Regions from separate parts of the Pandoraea commovens genome, predicted to be linked through region 2. Evidence: predicted binding sites of a transcription regulator. Region 2 holds the regulator's gene; the other holds the start of a gene.
The links. Region 2 encodes NrdR, which represses ribonucleotide reductase genes. Its sites were predicted from a motif close to CACNANATNTNGTG; they were not measured.

Region 1 (3,419 bases), 1.1 Mb from region 2:
GCACAGGTTCGACGAGTGCACCACGCCCACGTGTTGCTGCGGCGAGCGGATGTTGCACGGGTCCTTGAACGTGATCCACGGATGGCCGGTTTCGAACAGCATGCCCAGCATCTTGCGCCACAGCGCTTGTGCGGGCACCTTCTTGAACAGCTTGATCTCGCCGCGTGCGGCCTTCTCTTCGTAAGCCGTGTAAGCCTGTTCGAACGCGCGGCCGTACTTGTCGTGCAGATCCGGGCAGGTCGACGGCGAGAACAGCGTCCACTCCGCACCTTCCATCACGCGCTTCATGAACAGATCGGGAATCCAGTTCGCCGTGTTCATGTCGTGCGTACGGCGACGATCGTCACCCGTGTTCTTGCGCAGTTCCAGGAATTCTTCGATGTCCAGGTGCCACGTTTCCAGGTAGGCGCAGACCGCGCCCTTGCGCTTGCCACCCTGGTTCACGGCTACGGCCGTGTCGTTGACCACCTTGAGGAACGGCACCACGCCCTGGCTCTTTCCGTTCGTGCCCTTGATGTGCGAGCCGAGTGCGCGAACCTGCGTCCAGTCGTTGCCCAGACCACCGGCGAACTTCGACAGCAGTGCGTTTTCCTTGAGCGCTTCGTAAATGCCTTCCAGATCGTCCGAGACGGTCGTCAGATAGCACGACGAGAGCTGCGAGCGACGCGTGCCCGAGTTGAACAGCGTCGGCGTGGAGCTCATGAAGTCGAAGCTCGACAGGATCTGATAGAACTCGATCGCACGCGCTTCGCGCTCGACTTCGTTCAGTGCCAGACCCATGGCCACACGCATGTAGAACGCCTGCGGCATTTCGATGCGATGGCTATCGATATGCAGGAAGTAGCGGTCGTACAGCGTTTGCAGGCCGAGGTAGTTGAATTGCAGGTCGCGGTTGGCGTCGAGCGCGGCGGCCAGCTTGCCCAGATCGAACGAGAGCAGTTGCTCGTCGAGCAGTTCGGCGTCAACGCCTTGCTTGATGAAACGCGGGAAGTATTCGATGTAACGCGCAGCCATCTGGCCCTGCGGCACTTCTTCGCCGAGGATTTCGCGGCGGATCGTGTGCATCAGGATACGTGCGGTGACCTGGCTGTATGCCGGTTCCTTCTCGATCAGGGTACGCGAGGCGAGGATCGCCGAATCGTAGACCTGCGACAGCGGCACGCCGTCGTACAGGTTCTTGATGGTCTCGGCCAGAATCGGCTCGGCGGTGACTTCACTGCCGAGATTGTCGCAGGCTGCGTTCACCACGCCGCGCAGTGCCGCCATGTCGAGCGGGCGCGTCACACCGTTGTCGGTGACATTGAGCACCGGGGCGTCGGGCGTTGCCGCCTCTTGCGTGGTCTCGCCAGCGTGAGCGCGCTCTTGCGAACGCTTCTCGCGGTACAGCACATAGGCGCGGGCGACGTTGTGCTCGCCTTCACGCATCAGCGCGAGTTCGACCTGATCCTGAATGTCTTCGATGTGGAACGTACCGCCGTTCGGGCGGCTGCGCACCAATGCGCGCACGACGTTTTCCGTCAACTGTTCCACGAGCTCGCGTACGCGCGCCGAAGCCGCACCCTGACCGCCGTTCACTGCCAGGAATGCCTTGGTCACGGCGATTGCGATCTTCGACGGCTCGAAACCCACCACCGTGCCGTTGCGTCGGATCACTTTGAAGTCGGCGTTGGTTGCCGGCTCGAATGCGCCCGTCGTCTGGGGCGCCGACGCACCCGTGCCACTGCCAGCGTTCGCGGCGGGCGTCGGGTTCGGGCGGGTGAGGTTTTCGTTAGTCTGCATGTAAAAACTCCCGTTCCAATGAGATGGTGCTGTTAGCGCACTTCCACCAGCAATACTGAGTACTGAAGTCGGCAAAAATGCGCCCTGGGGGCGCCGATGGAGCGAAGTGCTGAACACCGCACGACCGACGGACGGCCAAGGGTTCGAGGTGTCCGCTGCACGGCTTTGCTGCTGTGCCGCCCCACAAAACGCCGCAGGACAAGCACGGTATTGATGGATCTTGCTTCCCGGTCACTGACCACTATATGTAGTGGTTGGGGGCCGGATTGGCACTAAGTATAGTGGAGATGACGCACTCCGCAAACTCAAAAATTTCATTCCCGGGAAGGCCCGTCGGGTCTTCGTGTCAAGCAAAACCTGCCACCCGGTGAGGGTTAATCTGCCTTCTGAAACGGCAGCGCCTCCGGCGCCAGCGCGGCCATCCGACGCAGCCGTTGCCACTCGAAGTGCGGCCCCGGGTCCGTCTTCCGACCAGGTGCTATATCGGCATGTCCGGCCACGGCTTGAATCGGATAATGCTCACGCAAAACACGCGTAAGCGCCGCCAATGTCGCGTACTGCGCCGCCGTGAAAGGTACGTCGTCCGTCCCTTCCAATTCGACGCCGATCGAGAAATCGTTGCAGCGCGTGCGTCCCTCGAACGACGACGCCCCCGCATGCCACGCCCGCGCATCGCACGACACGTACTGTTGCAACGCACCATCGCGACGCACCAGAAAATGCGACGACACGTGCACGCCGCGAATCTCGTCGAAGAACGGATGCGCATCGTGATCGAGCCGGTTCTGGAAGAACGCCGGAATCTCGTCGCCGCCGAATTGCCCCGGCGGCAGCGAGATGTTGTGGACCACGAGCAAACCGATGGGCATACCCGGCGGACGCACGTCGAAGTTCGGCGACGGCAGGCGCTCCGCCTCTCGCACCCATCCTTCGGCGTCGAGTGTGAGCGCGGGCAGTTTGTCCGGTGCGTTCATGCGTCACCTCGCGAACGCGCGGCTGCGACGTCGACGCCGCTGCGCCACCCGAATCTACGCGTCGATGGAGACGATCGAACAGATAGCAGCGGGGCAAACGACCGGAGCGAAACGTTAGGGGACGCAGATGACTGGAGCATGACGGGCACAACGAACTCCCGTAGAGCGAGGGGTGGCATTGTAGCCCACTTGGCGTGACGTCGCCGGTGACCGGCCCGGTCGGGAAGTCCGCCGCGAGGCAGGCGAAGTCCCAGTGTCGTGTGGGACTTCGTCCGAAACAAGTCGAAAAATAAAAAGGAAATTCCCAAAGAAGAAGCCCCTCGCCTGACCTGGCCGAGAGGCTTCCGTGGGCGTGTCCACGCCCGGGGATGGCACCGCTCTCGTGTCATACAACACGGACACCATCCCGCGCCGCTCACAGGTGCGACGCTAATGGCCGTTGCCGGCCGGTAAAACGCGTTGGCACTCGCAATAACGTCACTGTCCTTGGTCTCCCTCCGTTCGATTTCAGGGGAACGCCGGAATCGCGGCCTCGATGCCCTCCATATGGGCTTCGGGGTGATGCTCCTTGAGCATCTCGCGAATCTCCTCGACGCGGCTCTCGCGCACATCCACCATCAGCAGGATCATGCCGCGCTCCAGCGGTTCACGAAACGTCTTGAGTCG
Region 2 (3,419 bases):
GACCAACAAGTATGCGGAAGGTTATCCGGGCAAGCGCTATTACGGCGGTTGCGAGTATGTCGACGTCGTCGAACAACTGGCGATCGACCGTGTGAAGGCACTGTTCGGCGCAGAAGCCGCCAACGTGCAGCCGAACTCGGGCTCGCAGGCTAACCAGGGCGTGTACTTCGCCATGCTCAAGCCGGGCGACACGATCATGGGCATGAGCCTCGCGCACGGCGGTCACCTCACGCACGGTTCGCCGGTCAACATGTCGGGCAAGTGGTTCAACGTCGTGAGCTACGGCCTGAACGAAGCCGAAGACATCGATTACGACGCCGCCGAGAAGCTGGCGCAACAACACAAGCCGAAGATGATCGTGGCAGGCGCCTCGGCCTTCGCGCTGAAGATCGATTTCGAGCGCATGGCCAAGATCGCCAAGTCGGTCGGCGCTTATTTCATGGTCGACATGGCGCACTACGCCGGTCTGATCGCCGCGGGTGTGTACCCGAACCCGGTGCCGCACGCCGACTTCGTCACCACGACCACGCACAAGAGCCTGCGCGGCCCGCGCGGTGGCGTGATCCTCATGAAGGCGGAGTTCGAGAAGTCGATCAACTCGGCCATCTTCCCGGGCATTCAGGGTGGTCCGCTCATGCACGTGATCGCCGGTAAGGCCGTCGCGTTCAAGGAAGCCGCATCGCCGGAATTCAAGGAATACCAACAGCAAGTCGCGAAGAACGCACGCGTGATGGCCGAGACGCTGGTCAAGCGCGGTCTGCGTATCGTGTCGGGCCGTACCGAATCGCACGTGATGCTGGTCGACCTGCGCGCCAAGAACATCACAGGTAAGGCTGCCGAAGCCGCGCTGGGCGAAGCGCACATCACCGTCAACAAGAACGCGATTCCGAACGATCCGGAAAAGCCGTTCGTGACGAGCGGTGTCCGTCTGGGCTCGCCGGCGATGACCACGCGTGGTTTCAAGGAAGCCGAAGCAGAAAAGGTCGGCAACCTGATCGCCGACGTGCTGGACAACCCGGAAGACGCTGAAAACCTGGCCCGCGTGCGCGCACAAGTGGCTGAGTTGACCAAGCGTTTCCCGGTCTACGGCTAAGCCACGGCGTCGCACGCATGCGCTGCCCGTTCTGCCGGCACGACGACACGCAGGTCATCGACTCGCGTGAAGCGGAAGACGGCGCCGCCATCCGGCGGCGTCGGAAATGCCCGTCGTGTGACAAGCGCTTCACGACTTACGAGCGCGTCGAACTCGCTATGCCGGTCGTCGTCAAGAAAGACGGCAGTCGCGCCGAGTACGACCGCGCGAAAGTGCGCGCCAGTATGCAGTTGGCGATTCGCAAGCGCCCTGTCAGTGCCGAAGCGATGGATGCCGCGATTGCGCGCATCGAGTACAAGCTGCTGGCCGGTGCCGAGCGTGAAGTGATCAGCCAGCGCATCGGCGAACTCGTGATGCGCGAGTTGAAGCGGTTGGACAAGATTGCGTACATCCGCTTCGCGTCGGTGTATCGAAGCTTCGAAGACATCGCAGAGTTCCGCGATGTCCTTGAGGAAATCGACAGTCCGGACGTCAAGCCCAAGCGCAAGCCGGTGACCTGAGCACGGGAGGCATACGCTGCCAGCGTTTAAGACTGCCGGACAGACCTAGGTGGGGAAAGCCCTCGCCGGTCGAATGAATGACGAAAAACCCGTCGAGCCTGAAAGGGCGCGACGGGTTTTTTTATGGGCATCCGCACGGCATCCTCATACGTTGATGACCGACATCCTCGACGTGGAACTACCCGAAATTCACGCATGGGACGCGGCTGAAAGGTGCTGTCACGCTGTTGCGCGGGCGCTGTACGCATCGACGCTTTTGGGGAAATAAGAAGCGGAATAAACATTGTTTTGGGATGACTCTGAAGATATTTAAATGATTATTATAAGAATGATCCCAAATGAAAATTCTGATTGAATTATAGGGTAAGTACTAAAAATTATCCGAGTTGACAGGATTTCGATAGTTCGTCTCTAGAATTCACAACCTTGATGGTGGCAGGCGTGTCGCCGTTTTGGCGATAGCGAGTTAATTCGCTATTTGATGTGAATTGAAATAAGAGATTTATCGAATGCAAAGGAATCATCCGAAGTCGAATGTCCTGCGTCAGACGAAGATTTGTGTGGCAGTTGCAGCGGTGGTGACCGCCGTGTTGCCCGTCTACGTTCAAGCGCAAGCGGTGCCACAGCAGCTTGCACAATGGGAAATTAATCGCAATGATCGAATTTCGGAAATTGCGAGTGCAATCGGAGGTTTAAGGGGGGATATCGATAGGGCGAGAATTACATCACGTTTTGCCGATGGAATCGATATTCAATTGTCTTTGGTAAATAAGGTTGTTGCCGATGCTGTGGGGAACGAGGATAGGGAGAAATCTTTCAAGCATCTGGCGTCCTCCATTGCCGATGATCTAAAGATCGAAGATGCGCTGCTTACCGATGCGGGTCGTAAGCAAAAGCTTGCACTGTCGGCGCTTAAGGAAAAGCTCGAAGAAGCCGCTGCCGCAGCAGGGGGTGGTCGGCAAGACGACATCGATCGTGCGCAAAAGGCACTGGAAACGGAGGTCGCAAAGCATGCTCGTTTTCTCGCCGACAGTGAACAGGCGTTGGAGGCGCTCAAGCGCGAAGCGCGTCTGCTGGGGACGAAACGCGACCGCGTGCAAGGTGTGACGTCCGAGGTCGAGCTCAATGGACTCACCAATACCCGTCAGCTCCGCGTCACCACGTCGAACGTAGCGACGCTTGGGGGGGCGCTGACGTGGAGCGACAGACATCTGACGAATTTCATGGGGGCGGACGCGACGACCGACACCCACAATGCGCTTGGCAAGGACAGCATTCTTGAATTCACCCGTCGCTCGGGAGAGGAGTCGGATGCGATCGGAGGAACGGGCGGCGTGCGCGACGTGGGCACGCTCCACGCGCGCGGGTCAGCGGACCACGATGTGCGGGTCGACGGCGGTACGCTGAATGTTCACCGGAAGATAGGGGGCGAAGGCCGACTCGGCGTCACGGTCGGCAAGGGAGGCACGCTGCACTTTGCCGACGGTGGCATCGGCGTCTCGTCGCATGCGAAGGACGTGACGTTGTGGGCCGGTCAACGACATCATCGAGGGCCGGGTGGGCGGTGCAGTCCTCGGGCAGTTGGTGCTGCTTCCCGCAGGCTCCGCCGAGCAGCGTCGTGCGGCGCGCATGCTCTCGGGCGAATCGCTTGTGAACAATGCGGATGCTGCTCATAACGCGTCAGACGCCTTTCGCAGCAGCATGCAGACGCGTATGCTCGCGGGCGGCTCGCTGCCCGACTGCAATGCAACCAACGGGCAGCGCGCGGGCCAGAACGGCGTGTCGGTCTGGGGCTCGTTCAAGGGCGCGGGCGCGAATCGAAGTGA

Region 1: NTU39_RS23735 (ribonucleoside-diphosphate reductase subunit alpha) is a predicted target of NrdR. The motif match lies at 2,019-2,032, and genes of this name have one in related genera.

Annotation. Positions count from the first base shown of each region.
Region 1 is NZ_CP102780.1:5,269,741-5,273,159, forward strand. Features, by position in the region: gene NTU39_RS23735 (ribonucleoside-diphosphate reductase subunit alpha) at 1-1,779, opposite strand, end outside; gene ampD (1,6-anhydro-N-acetylmuramyl-L-alanine amidase AmpD) at 2,154-2,753, opposite strand; gene NTU39_RS23745 (DUF1269 domain-containing protein) at 3,261-3,419, opposite strand, start outside.
Region 2 is NZ_CP102780.1:4,190,151-4,193,569, reverse strand. Features, by position in the region: gene glyA (serine hydroxymethyltransferase) at 1-1,093, shown strand, start outside; gene nrdR (transcriptional regulator NrdR) at 1,111-1,593, shown strand; gene NTU39_RS18850 (hypothetical protein) at 2,103-3,269, shown strand; gene NTU39_RS18845 (autotransporter outer membrane beta-barrel domain-containing protein) at 3,151-3,419, shown strand, end outside.